Regions from separate parts of the Lysobacter sp. Root604 genome, predicted to be linked through region 1. Evidence: riboswitches for the same ligand, from Rfam matches in the RefSeq annotation. Region 1 holds a riboswitch; each other region holds the start of a gene.

Region 1 (3,307 bases):
GGACAGCGGTTCGCCGGCGCGCTGCGAGAATTCCTCGCCGCGCCACTCCGCGCCCCAGGCGAAGGTCACCGGATACTGCCAGCCGAAATCCACCGGGCGCGCGAAGTCCAGGTTCAACACGTGCTGCGTGACTTCGAGCGCGCCCGCATAGAACTGCGTCGGCGAGGTCGGGCCCAGGCTGCGGTTGAGGGTGTGCTCGATGTCGAAGCTGAGTTCGTTGTGGCCGTAGTTGTAGCTGAAATCGATCTGGGTGCCGCCGGCGGTTTCCGAGCGCAGGCCGACCACCGTCGAGCGGTCCTTGCTGACGTTGTGGATCTGCGGCAGGAAGCCGTTCGGGTAGATCGAGGGGATGTTGCGCGGGTCGGCGGCGAAGCGGAAGTAGCCGTTGGAGAGCACGTCGCGCTTGCTGTAGCTGCCGAAGGAATAGAAGGTCAGGTAGTCGACCGGACTGTATTCGCCGTTGTAGGACACCGCGCCGCTATCGATCTCGGGATCGCCGTAGCGCTGTTCGACCACGCCTTGGAACGGGCGCGCGCGGTTGGTCTGGTCCTGGTGGCCGCCCTGCGCGGCCAGGTGCAGCTTGCCGTTTTCGCCGAGCTTGAAGCCGGCGTCGCCGGACAGCTGGTACTGCTCGCCGTCGCCGGCGCTGTATTGCCCGTAGCGCGCGGCGATGCTGCCGCCGTGGTCGCTGCCCTTGAGCACGATGTTGACCACCCCGGCGATCGCGTCGGAGCCGTACTGCGCCGAGGCGCCGTCGCGCAGCACTTCCACGCGTTCGATCGAGGCGATCGGGATCGCGTTGAGGTCGACCGGCGAGGAACCGCGACCCTGGCTGCCGTTGAGGTTGATCAGCGCGGTGGTGTGCCGGCGCTTGCCGTTGACCAGCACCAGCACCTGGTCCGGCGCCAGGCCGCGCAGCTGCGCGGGGCGCACGGCGTCGGTGCCGTCGGTGATGGCCGGGCGCGGGAAGTTCAGCGAGGGCAGGGCGCGCGCCAGCGCGGTCGCGAGTTCGACCGTGCCGGTGGCTTCCAGCGCCTCCGGAGTGATGATGTCGATCGGCGCGCTGGACTCGGCGACGGTGCGATCGCTGACCCGGGTGCCGGTGACGATCACCTGGTCCAGGGTATGGGCCTCGGAGGCCGGCTCGCCCGGGGCGGCCGCGTCCTGGGCATAGGCCGGGGAGGCGAGCGCGGCGATCAGGGCCAGCGACAAGGGGGCGAGGACGAGCGGACGGCGTACGGCGCGGACGGCTACGGACATGGTGCGCGGCTCCTTGCGGCGGGGGGATTGGTAACGATGTCATTTTGGTTTAACACGGTTATAACAACTGGGTCAAACCCACTTTCGTATAGGTAGATAGCCGTACGTCATGGTTTTAGACATCGGATGCGCATCAGCTATGCCAGGTGGCACATCAGGCCGACTTAGCCCGGCTGCGGGCGGTTATCGCCACAGGCCCGGGGCCCGGCTCATGCCGTTTGCTCATGGGGGCGGACCGATCCGGGGCTGCTACCATGCGCGGGCTTGAGGTGATCGCCGGCCCCGCCGGCGATTGAAACGGGAATCCGGTGCGCCAGTCCTCCGAACGGAGCGACGGCAATTCCGGAGCTGCCCCCGCAACGGTAAGTAAGACGAACGATCCGCAACGAAGCCACTGTGCGCATGCATGGGAAGGCGCGGATCGGAGGGCTGGAGGCCCTCGCTTGCAAGCCCGGAGACCGGCCTGAGGCTGACCCGACACGCGGTGGGCGCTGTCATGGGGCTGCCTTGCGTCCGCGCGTCGCCGCCTCGTCGTTCCCTCCGCGTGTCTCCGACCCATCGTTTCCGCGCGGGTAGGCGCGGATCAGGAGCCATGCTTTGAATTTCCACCCTTACGCGCTTCGCCGCACCGCGCTGGCGACGGCGCTGCTGTCCGTCGTGGTCCCGGTTTGGGCCGCCGACGCCGCCACCGACCTCGACCAGGTCGTGGTGACCGCCAGCCGCACCGCGCAGACCCAGGACGCGACCCTGGCCTCGGTCACCGTGATCGACCGCGACGACATCGAACGCCTGCAGCCGGCCAACTTGCCCGACCTGCTGCGCGGCACGCCCGGCCTGTCGATGGCCAACAACGGCGGCCCCGGCAAGTCGACCTCGCTGTTCCTGCGCGGCACCGAGTCCGACCATGTGCTGGTGCTGGTGGACGGCATCAAGATCGGCTCGGCCACCAGCGGCGGCGCCTCGCTGCAGGACATTCCGGTCGAACAGATCGAGCGCATCGAGATCGTGCGCGGCCCGTTCTCCAGCTTGTACGGCTCCGAGGCCCTGGGCGGCGTGATCCAGATCTTCACCCGCCGCCCGCAAGGCGCGTTCGCGCCGCACGCCAGCGCCTCGATCGGCAGCTGGCAGACGCGTCGCGGCACCCTGGGCGTGGGCGGAAAGAGCGACAACGGCTGGTACTCGATCAACGCCGCCAGCGAGGACACCGACGGCATCAACGCCTGTCGCGGCAAGCCCTCGCCGGGCGGCGCCGGCTGCTTCACCCACTCGCCCGACCGCGACGGCTACCGCAACCTGTCGCTGACCGCGCAGGGCGGCTACCGCTTCAACGACGCCTGGGACGCCGAAGCGCGCCTGTTCCGCGCCGAAGGCCGTAACGAATACGACGGCAGCACCAACAACCAGGCCGACACCGTGCAGCAGGTCGCCGGCGGACGCCTGCGCTACGCGCCCAGCGAACAGGCCACGCTGACCCTCAACCTGGGCCGCAGCAGCGACCTCAGCGACACCTACCGCAACGGCGTCTACTCCAGCACCTTCAATACGCGCCGCAAGCTGGGCTCGCTGCAGGGTGACTTCGGCCTCGGCGGCGGCCTGCTCACCCTGGGCTACGACTGGCAGCGCGACGAGGTGGAAAGCAGCACCGTCTACGCCCACGACCACCGCATCAACCGCGGCCTGTTCGGCCAGTACCAGCGCGAATCTGGCGCGCACGCGCTGCAGGCCAGCCTGCGCCGCGACGACGACAGCCAGTTCGGCGGCCAGACCACCGGCAGCGCGCTGTGGGGCTGGAACCTCAGCGAACAGCTGCGCCTGACCGCGAGCTACGGCACCGCGTTCAAGGCGCCGACCTTCAACGAGCTGTACTTTCCCGGCTTCGGCAACGCCGATCTCAAGCCGGAGGAGTCGCGCAGCTTCGAACTCGGCCTGCGCGGCGAACACGCCTGGGGCGGCTGGTCGCTCAACGCCTACGAGACCCGAGTCGATGAATTGATCGCGTTCGATGCTTCGATCGGTCTGCCCGGCAACATCGATCGCGCGCGCATCC
Region 2 (3,307 bases), on a different contig from region 1:
GTCAGCATGCCCTTGACCGGGCGCGGCGTCAGCGACTGCGCGTAGCGCGCCCAGTCCACCGTCATCGCGCGCGGGCGGGCGACGTCGCCGTACAGCACCGGCGGTTTCACGCAGCGCGAGCCGTAGCTCTGCACCCAGCCGTGGGCGGTGAAGGCGAAGCCGGACAGTTGCTCGCCGAAGTACTCGACCATGTCGTTGCGTTCGAACTCGCCGTGCACCAGCACGTCCAGGCCCAACGCTTCCTGTTCGCGCAGGCACAGCTCGGTCTCGCGCTCGAGGAAGGCGCGATAGCCGGCGTCGTCCAGGCGCCCGGCCTTGTGCTCGGCGCGCGCCTGGCGCACCTGCGAGGTCTGCGGGAACGAGCCGATCGTGGTGGTCGGGAAGTCGGGCAGCTTCAGACGCTGCGCCTGCACCCGCGCGCGCTGCGCATAGGCCGAATCGCGTTGGGTCATCGCTGGCACCACCGCGGCCAGCTTGGCGCGCACCTGGGTGTCGCGCAGCAGCGGCGAGGCCAGGCGCGCGGCGCGCGCGCTCGCGGCCGCGCCCAAGGCGCCCGCCGCACGGTCGTCGTCGGCCAGGGTGTCGGCGAGCAGGCGCAGTTCCTCGAGCTTCTGCTTGGCGTAGGCCATCCACTGCTGCAACGGCGGCGGCAGCTTGCGTTCCAGGCCCAGGTCGATCGGCACGTGCAGCAGCGAGCACGACGGCGCCAGCCACTGCGCGCGCGTACCGGCGCGGCGCGCCAGACTGAGCGCCGCGTCGAGATCGGCGCGCCAGATGTTGCGGCCGTCGACCACGCCCAGACTGAGCGCGCGGTCTTCGGGCAGCTTGGGCAGCAGCGCTTCGAGCTGGCCGGGCGCGCGCACCAGATCCAGGTGCAGGGCCTGCACGGGCAGGGCGGCGGCCAGTTCGGCGTTGTCGCCCAGCCCGCCGAAGTAGCTGGCGAGCAGGCGCGCGGGCGCATCGACGCCGGCCAGCGCGTCGTAGGCGCGACGATAGGCCCGGCGATCGTCGTCATCGAGATCCAGCGCGAGGCAGGGCTCGTCCAACTGCACCCATTGCGCGCCCGCCGCCTTCAATCGGGTCAGCAGTTCGGCGTAGGCCGGCAGCAGCGCGTCCAGCAACTCGCGTGGATCGCCGCCGTCGCGGCGCTTGCCGAGCTTGAGCAGCGACACCGGCCCCAGCAGCACCGGCCGTGCCTGCAGGCCAAGCGCCTGCGCTTCGGCGAGCTCGGCCAGCGGCTTGTCGCCGCGCAGCGCGAAGCGCTGATCGCACTCGAACTGCGGCACCAGGTAGTGGTAGTTGGTATCGAACCACTTGGTCATTTCCAGGGCGCGCAGGTCGTGGCGCGCGTCCTGCAGGCCACGCGCGAGCGCGAAGTAACCGGCCAGGGGATCGGCATCCAAGGTATCGCGATAGGGTGCGGGCACCGCGTCGAACAGGACGGCGGTGTCCAGCACATGGTCGTAGAGCGAGAAGTCGTTGCAAGGCACGACGTCGGCGCCGGCGTCGCGCGCCAGCGTCCAGTGGCGTGCGCGCAGCGTGAGTGCGGTGTCGTGCAGATCGCCGGCCGCGATCTCGCCTTTCCAGAACGATTCCAGGGCTTGCTTGAGCTCGCGTCGCGCGCCGATGCGCGGGAAGCCGAGGTGGGTAACGCTGATCATTGAAGTCTCCTGCGATGCGTGTGGGCATGAGCAGGGCAACGAAGGAAGGCGGGTACGCACGCGCGACCGCCCGCCGCGGATGCGGCGACGCCGGAGCACGACCTGCCTTCGACCTTCGCCCCCGCGGGCGAACCGGTCCCGTGGAGGGCGAGGGCGAACGGCCATGGCCGCACGCACGCGCCGACCCGCGGGGCCGGAGTCGGACGGAGGGCGGACCCTCCGGTCATGGCAGGTCTTCGGGCTTGGGGCATGGCGTGGTTCGACGCCGCCTACTGTCCGTCGCTTCCCGGGCTCGCACCCAGTGCCTGACGGAGGTCGTTCCCTATACCGCTGCGGGGCAGCTCCGGAATTGGACGCGAGTCCGTACCGGATTCCCTCTAGCCGTCGCCGGCGCGAACCGGCGGCGTCTTGTCGCATCGCTTTATCTTTATGAAGCGATGGTCACCATGACGGCTGCCAAAGTACGCCTAGGAGCGGGGCCCGTCAATCGACGTTCGCGGGTTCAGGCCGCAGCGGATTCCAGCGCCGGCACCGGCGTCGGCACGCCGTCGCGATCGAGCGCGATCATGGTGAAGCGCCCGCGCGTGGCCAGTTGCGATTCGCCGCTGAGCAGGTCCTCGCAGTGCATCTCGACCTCGACCTGCATCGAGGTGCGACCCACCGAGACCACGCGTGCGATCAGCTCCACCAGCGCGCCCTTGGGCACCGCGGTGTGGAAGTCGATCTGTTCCGAGCGCGCGGTCACCACCGTGCGCCGCGCGTAGCGCGAGGCGGCGACGAAGGCGGCCTTGTCCATCCAGGCCAGGGCCTGGCCGCCGAACAGGGTGCCCAGGTGGTTGGTGTGATCGGGGAAGACGATTTCGATGATACGGGCTTCGGTCATGGGTTTGTTTCCCGGCAGAGCGAGGAGAGCGACGTCGTAGCGAACAGTTCCCTCTCCCGCTTGCGGGAGAGGGTTAGGGTGAGGGGCGCTTTTGCTTTAGCGGCTAGGAATCAAAGCAAAGGCATTCGCGCCGTTGGCGCTCACGCCCTCACCCCAACCCCTCTCCCGCGAGCGGGAGAGGGGCCTTAAGCAGGTCGGAGAGGTTTCGGCGCGCGGGTATCTCACCCGCCTGAATCAAAACGCCTCGTCGAACGCCACTTCGCCCTGTACGCCGACCTGATACGCCGAGACCCGGCGCTCGAAGAAGTTGGTCACTTCCTGCACGTCCTGCAGGTCCATGAAGCCGAAGGGGTTGGTGGCGCCGAAATGCTTGGGCATGCCCAGCTGGGCCATGCGCTGGTCGGCGCAGTACTCCAGGTACTGGCGCATGTCCTTCAGCGACAGGCCGACCACGCCGCCGGACAGCACGTCCTGGGCGAACTGGAGTTCGCAGTTCACCGCGTCCTCGAACATCTTCACCACCTGCGCGCGCAGGTCGGCGTCGAACAGGTCGGGCTCTTCCTCGCGCGCGGTGCGGATTACCTCGAACGCGAACGCCATGTGGCAGCTTTCGTCGCGGAACACCCAGTTGGTGCCCGAGGCCAGGCCGTTGAGCAGGCCGCGCGAGCGCAGGTAATAGACGTAGGCGAAGGCGGCGAAGAAGAACAGACCCTCGATGCAGCCGGCGAAGCAGATCAGGTTGAGCAGGAACTGGCGGCGCTGT
Region 3 (3,307 bases), on a different contig from region 1:
CTGCAGGCCCATGCTGCCCAGGCCGACCGGGCGCCACTTCAGATTGGCGCGGCGCGCGGTTTCGATCGGGTAGAAGTTCAGGTCGATCACGCGGTCGAGCTGGCGCACGGCCAGGCGCACGGTTTCGGCCAGCTTGTCGAAATCGAAGGCGCCCTTGCCGTCTTCGTACATCTCGACGTGGTGCGACAGGTTGATCGAGCCCAGGTTGCACACCGCGGTCTCGTCCTGCGAGGTGACCTCGAGGATCTCGGTGCACAGGTTGGACAGGTGGATGACGTTGCCGTCGCGCAGGGTCTGGTTGGACGCGCGGTTGGACTTGTCCTTGAAGTTCATCCAGCCGTTGCCGGTCTGCGCCAGGGTCCGCATCATCCGGCCGTAGATGTCGCGCGCCTTGACCTTCTTGACCGCCAGGCCGGCCGCTTCGGCGGCGTGGTAGGCGCGGTCGAAGGACTCGCCCCACAGGTCGGTCAGCTGCGGCACCTTGGCCGGGTCGAACAGCGACCACTCGGCATCGGCCTCGACGCGGCGCATGAATTCGTCGGGAATCCAGTTGGCCAGGTTGAGGTTGTGGGTGCGGCGCGCTTCGTCGCCGGTGTTGTCGCGCAGTTCCAGGAACTCCTCGACGTCGGCGTGCCAGGGCTCCAGGTACACGCAGGCCGCGCCCTTGCGCTTGCCGCCCTGGTTGACCGCGGCCACCGAGGCGTCCAGCGTCTTCAGCCAGGGCACGATGCCGTTGCTCAGGCCGTTGGTGGAGCGGATCAGCGAACCGCGCGAGCGGATGCGGGTGTAGCTCAGGCCGATGCCGCCGCTGAACTTGCTCAGCTTGGCCACATCCATGTAGCGCTTGTAGATCGCTTCCAGCGAATCGTCGGGCGAATCGAGCAGGAAGCAGCTCGACAGCTGCTCGTGGGTGGTGCCGGCGTTGAACAGGGTAGGCGAGGACGGGATGTAGTCGAGCTGGGCCATGCGGCGGTACAACGCGAGCGCGTCGCCGACATCCTCGCTGAGGGCGCAGGCGATGCGCAGGAAGAACTGCTGCGGGGTCTCGATCACGGTGCGCGCGGTCGGGTGGCGCAGTAGGTAGCGGTCGTACAGGGTGCGCAGGCCGAAGTAGTCGAAGCGCGCGTCCAGGCTGCGGTCGATGGCGTCGTTGAGCTTGCGCGCGTTGGCCTGCACGAAAGTCAGCAGGCGGTCGTTGATCAGGCCCAACTCGTGGCCGCGCACGACCGACTGCGAGAACGCGTGGATCTCGATGCCGGCGACTTCCTTCTCGATCACGTTGCTGAGCAGGCGCGCGGCGAGGCGGCCGTACTCGGGCTCCTCGGCGGTGAGCAGGGCGGCGGTGCGGATCGACAGTTCGTCCAGCTCGCGCGTGGTCGCGCCGTCGTACAGGCCGGAGATGGTGCGGGTGGCCACGCGCATCGGATCGACCGCGTACAGGCCCTCGCCGCAGCGGGTGACCGCGCGCACGATCTTGTTGAGGTCGACCGGTTCGCGGCGACCGCTGCGCTTGGTCACGCTCATGGTGAGGTTGGCCGCCGGCGGGGTCAGGGCGAAGCCGGGCGCGACGTCGGGCTTGCGCGCCGGTGCTTCGGCGGCGATGGGGGCGGGGGAGGTGCTCGCAACGGCGGGCGCTTCGGTGGTGGTGGTCATAGGGGCTCCGATGCGTGGGCGCACGGGTCGTCGGCCTTCCCACGAGGGCCGACGTGCGCGGACGCAGACGCAACGCCGAGGATCGGCGTTGCGGCTTGCGCCCCCGCGGGCGCGAAGTGTTCGAGGATGACGACAGGGTGTCGCGCGGGCCGAGACGGACCGCGGACCGCGACGGCGAACCGTGGCGGGGCGACACCGGCCGTCTTCCCCCGAAGACTCCTGAGCCGGTACCGCGCGGTGTGCGACGCGCGGTTGTCGGCAGGTCTTCGGGCTCGGGACTTGAAGCCAGAAGTGAGCGGGGAGAAGTGAGGAGCGAGTACCAAACCGCTCACCACTCACTTCTCTCCGCTCACTCCTGCTTCTCCTACTGGCGGCCGCTTCCCAGGCGCCGGGCGCCCAGTGCAATGACCGCGTTCGTTTCCCATACCGCTGCGGGGCAGCGCCGGCTTTGTCGCCGCCCTTTCGGGGCGGGTCCGCACCGGCTTCCCTTTTAAGCCGATCTCGCGATCGGCACCGACAGGCACAACATATTAGGGGTGCCCCGATCCGTCAACACGATATGTGGTGAGCGACCGCAGATTCGCAACAAAAACTTCGGCGCCGTTGCGGCGCCGCGCTTGGTGTTAACGTGCGTGGCGACAAGGACAGGGATGGGGCGCGATGGAGGGTCTGTTGGCGTTGTTGGTGCTGGTGCTGCTGGCCGTGCCGGTGCTGTTGATCATCGCCTTGGTATCGATCTCCGGGCTCAAGGCCCGGGTCGGGCTGTTGGAGGCGCGCATCGCCGAACTCGCGCAGCGCGCCGCCGCGCGGCCGACGGCGGCCGTCGCCGTGGCCGAAGAGCAGCCCGGCGAGCGCGAACCGACCCTGGGCGAGCTCATGCGCGACGCGCCGCTGCCGCCCGCACCCGTATCGCCGCCGCCCAGCCCCGTCTCGAGCACGCCTACGGGCCCGTCGCCGCGCACAATTCCCGGCGAGCCAGCCGTTCCGACGCCGGCGGCCGAACCGGCCTCGGCGCTGCCGCCGCCGTTGCCCGCCTCGGCGCCGCGTCCGATCTTCGAGGAGTCGCCGCGCGCCGAGCCCGCCCGCGCCGCGCGCGCCCAGGTACGCGCGCCCGCGCAGCCGGACCCTATCGAGCGCATGGTCGGCGCGGTCAAGCGCTGGTTCACCGAAGGCAACGTGCCGGTCAAGGTCGGCATGCTGGTGCTGTTCGCGGGCGTGGCCGCGCTGCTCAAGTACGCCACCGATCAGGGCTGGATGCGCTTCCCGATCGAGTTCCGCCTGGCCGGCATCGCCCTGGCCGCGCTGGCCGGGCTGGTGTTCGGCTGGCGCCAGCGCGAACGCAAGCGCAGCTTCGCGCTGAGCCTGCAGGGCGGCGCGATCGGCGTGCTGCTACTGGTGGTGTTCGCGGCGTTCAAACTGTACGGGCTGATCGAGGCCGGGCCCGCGTTCGCGCTCAGCATCGTGCTGGTCGCCGGCGCCGGCGTGCTCGCGGTGCGCCAGAACGCGATCGCGCTGGCGCTGCTGGGCATCTTCGCCGGCTTCATGGCGCCGATCTGGCTGTCGACCGGGCAGGGCAACCATGTCGCCTTGTTCAGTTACTACGCCGTGCTCAATGCGGCGATCTTCGTGATCGCCTGGTGGCGGCCGTGGCGCG
Region 4 (3,307 bases), on a different contig from region 1:
TGGACTGCCATTGGCAGGAGATCCCCGACCAGCGCCGCAACGAACTGATCGCCGCCGCCGAGGCCGCCACCGCCCTGCTGCCCGCGCCGCGCAACCGCCCGGCCGCCGGCCCGGTGCGCACCACCGTGCTGACCGAGGACACCGTGGCGATGCCGCCGTCCTACGACGACGGCTTCGACGACGAGCCTGCGGGCGAAGGCCGCGACGAGGCGGAAGAGCGGGAGTAAGGCAGTCCTGCGTTCCGCTTTGCGGCGCGGATTAGCGGCGCTTGGTTACGCCCCCGACCTGGCTTTCCCTGCTCCCAACAGTGGGAGGCGGTGCCCCGTTCGGCAGGCTCAGGACGGGCTGCGGACCGGATGAAGAGCCGGGATGAAGTTGGAGCTGCGCGCTCTGCGCCGGGCCCTCACCCCAACCCCTCTCCCGCGAGCGGGAGAGGGGCTCACAGCGCTAGTTCTTGATCTCCCCCTTTCCGCTTGCGGGAGASGTTCTTGATCTMCCCTTCTCCCGCTTGCGGGAGAAGGTGCCCGCAGGGCGGATGAGGGCGCGCGGCGYGGTTCAAGCAACGCACTCGCGCCGGGCCCTCACCCCAACCCCTCTCCCGCYAGCGGGAGAGGGGCTCGCAACGCTAGCTTTTGATCTTCCCCTGCCTGCTTGCGGGAGAGGTTCTTGATCTTTCTCCCGCTTGCGGGAGAAGGTGCCCGCAGGGCGGATGAGGGCACGTGGCGGGGTTCAAGCAACGCATCCGCATCGTCCCTCACCCCAACCCCTCTCCCGCGAGCGGGAGAGGGGCTCACAGCGCTGGTTCTTGATCTCCCCCTTTCCGCTTGCGGGAGAGGTTCTTGATCTMCCCTTCTCCCGCTTGCGGGAGAGGTTCTTGATCTTCCCTTCTCCCGCTTGCGGGAGAAGGTGCCCGCAGGGCGGATGAGGGGCTAATGGCCACGCCCCCCGCTCCTTTTGGCCCCTGCGCCCCCGATCGCGTAGACTGCGCGCGCTTCGAGGTGACCCCCGGCATCCGCCGTCAGGGTTGAAACGGGAAGCCGGTGACGCCCCAGCGCTGCGACAGCGCGATCGGGCCAGCCCGGCACTGCCCCCGCAACGGTAAGCGAGTCGACCGCGGCAACCGCCACTGTGCTCAGCACGGGAAGGCGCCGCGCACGGGACCCCGGTCCCGGCTCGCGAGTCCGGAGACCGGCCCCGACGCGCGACTGGTTGCGATGCGGAGGGCGTCGCGGCGGCGACCGTCGGCGCGTTCAGCGCCCGCATTCGCGGCCCCTCTCTCCTCGCGACTCCCTCGATCGACGGCGCGGCTCCACCGCCGCGCCCCTGGAGTTTGCTCATGCGTGTTCCCAAGCTGTCCCTGGCCATCGCCGCCGCCCTCGCCCTGCCCGCTCTCGCGCAGGCGCAGCCGAACGACGACGCCACCGATCTGGACGATGTCGTCGTCACCGCCACCCGCACCGCGATCAGCGCCAACGACGCGCTGTCGCCGGTCGAAGTGATCACCCACGACGACATCGCGCGCAGCCAGGCGCGCTCGCTGCCCGACCTGCTGCGCGGCCGCGCCGGCCTCTCGGTCGGCAACCAGGGCGGCCTGGGCAAGCTGACCACGCTGTCGCTGCGCGGCAGCGAGACCGACCACGTGCTGGTCCTGGTCGACGGCATCCGCATCGGCTCGGCGACCTCCGGCCTGGCTTCGTTCCAGGACCTGCCGGTCGCCCTGATCGACCGCATCGAAATCGTGCGCGGCCCGCGCTCCAGCCTGTACGGCGCCGACGCGATCGGCGGCGTGATCCAGATCTTCACCCGCCGCGACCGCGACGCCGTCGCCCCGCGCGCCAGCGTCACCGTCGGCAGCCACGGCGGCCGCGAAGCCAGCGCCGGCATCGGCGGCCGCGTCGGCCGCGGCTGGTTCGGCGCCGACGCCGCCTACCAGCGCACCGACGGCATCAATGCCTGCGACGGCTCCAGCACCCTGTTCGCCGGCTGCTTCACCGAAGAGCCCGACCGCGACGGCTACCGCAACCGCTCGCTGTCGCTGCGCGGTGGCTTCGATGCCACCGACACCCTGAGCTTCGAAGGCCATGTGCTGCGCGCCGAAGGCGAGAACGAGTACGACGGCAGCTTCGTCAACTACTCCGAGATCGTGCAGCAGGTGGTCGGCGCCAAGGGCACCTGGCGTCCTTCCGAAAACCTGCGCCTGCAGGTCAGCGCCGGCCGCAATCGCGACGAGTCCGACAACTTCCTCGGCAACGTGCCCAACGGTTACTTCGCCACCAACCGCGACAGCTTCACCGTGCAGACCGACTACGGCGTCGGCGAAGGCCAGCTGCTGAGCGTGGGCTTCGACTGGCTGCGCGACCACGCCGACAGCGACACCGCCTACGACAAGAACGAGCGCGATAACCGCGCCGGCTTCGTCCAGTACCAGGGCCGCTTCGGCGCGCAGTCGATCGAGGCCAGCCTGCGCCGCGACGACAACGACCAGTTCGGCGGCCACACCACCGGCAGCATCGCCTGGGGCCTGGGCTTCGCCGAACACTGGCGTCTGACCGCGGGCTACGGCACCGCCTTCAAAGCCCCGACCTTCAACGAGCTCTACTACCCGTTCTTCGGCAACCCGGCGCTGCGCCCGGAAGAGTCCAAGACCTGGGAGCTTGGCCTGGCCTACCGCAGCGAGCGCTTCAACGCGCGCATCGACGGTTTCAGCACCCAGGTCGACGACCTGATCGCCTACGACGCCGCGATCTTCCTGCCCAACAACATCGAGCGCGCGCGTGTGCGCGGCGCCGAGATCGGCATCGACACCACCGTCGCCGATTGGGCCGTGGCCGCCAGCGCCAGCTTCCTCGACAGCGAGAACCGGGTCGGCTTCTACGCCGGCAACGATCTGCCGCGTCGCGCCAAGCGCAGCGCGCGCGTCGACATCGACCGCGCCTTCGGCGACTTCCGCTTCGGCGTGACCGCGGTCGGTTCCAGCGCGCGTTACGACGACGTCGCCAACAGCCGCCGCGTCGGCGGCTACGGCACCCTGGACCTGCGCGCCGAATACGCGCTCACCGCGGCCTGGTCGCTGCAGGCGCGCGTGGCCAATGTCTTCGACCGCGACTACGAGACCATCTCGTTCTACAACCAGCCCGGTCGCGAATGGTTCCTGACCTTGCGTTACGCACCGGCCCGCTGAGCCGGACGCGCGTTCAAGCTCTCGAAAGCCCGGCTCCGCCGGGCTTTCTTTTGCGGCGAGCCGGGCGGTGGGCGGGCTCGCGTCTGCCGCGGCGCTGCGAGGCCACGGACCGTCCGACCCGGCGCG

The links. A riboswitch is a leader RNA that binds a small molecule or an ion and turns the genes downstream of it on or off. The one in region 1 is predicted to bind cobalamin.
Region 2: linked by a shared signal. The riboswitch ahead of metE (5-methyltetrahydropteroyltriglutamate--homocysteine S-methyltransferase) and the one ahead of btuB (TonB-dependent vitamin B12 receptor) in region 1 are both predicted to bind cobalamin.
Region 3: linked by a shared signal. The riboswitch ahead of ASD69_RS14645 (ribonucleoside-diphosphate reductase subunit alpha) and the one ahead of btuB (TonB-dependent vitamin B12 receptor) in region 1 are both predicted to bind cobalamin.
Region 4: linked by a shared signal. The riboswitch ahead of btuB (TonB-dependent vitamin B12 receptor) and the one ahead of btuB (TonB-dependent vitamin B12 receptor) in region 1 are both predicted to bind cobalamin.

What each region holds. Positions count from the first base shown of each region.
Region 1 is NZ_LMGS01000012.1:194,151-197,457, reverse strand. Features, by position in the region: gene ASD69_RS19465 (TonB-dependent receptor) at 1-1,260, opposite strand, end outside; cobalamin riboswitch at 1,511-1,742, shown strand; gene btuB (TonB-dependent vitamin B12 receptor) at 1,894-3,307, shown strand, end outside.
Region 2 is NZ_LMGS01000009.1:1,429,747-1,433,053, forward strand. Features, by position in the region: gene metE (5-methyltetrahydropteroyltriglutamate--homocysteine S-methyltransferase) at 1-1,661, opposite strand, end outside; cobalamin riboswitch at 1,871-2,087, opposite strand; gene ASD69_RS14630 (acyl-CoA thioesterase) at 2,164-2,562, opposite strand; gene ASD69_RS14635 (ribonucleotide-diphosphate reductase subunit beta) at 2,779-3,307, opposite strand, start outside.
Region 3 is NZ_LMGS01000009.1:1,434,863-1,438,169, forward strand. Features, by position in the region: gene ASD69_RS14645 (ribonucleoside-diphosphate reductase subunit alpha) at 1-1,524, opposite strand, end outside; cobalamin riboswitch at 1,893-2,186, opposite strand; gene ASD69_RS14650 (DUF2339 domain-containing protein) at 2,314-3,307, shown strand, end outside.
Region 4 is NZ_LMGS01000010.1:184,481-187,787, forward strand. Features, by position in the region: gene ASD69_RS22985 (TfoX/Sxy family protein) at 1-227, shown strand, start outside; cobalamin riboswitch at 980-1,212, shown strand; gene btuB (TonB-dependent vitamin B12 receptor) at 1,337-3,181, shown strand.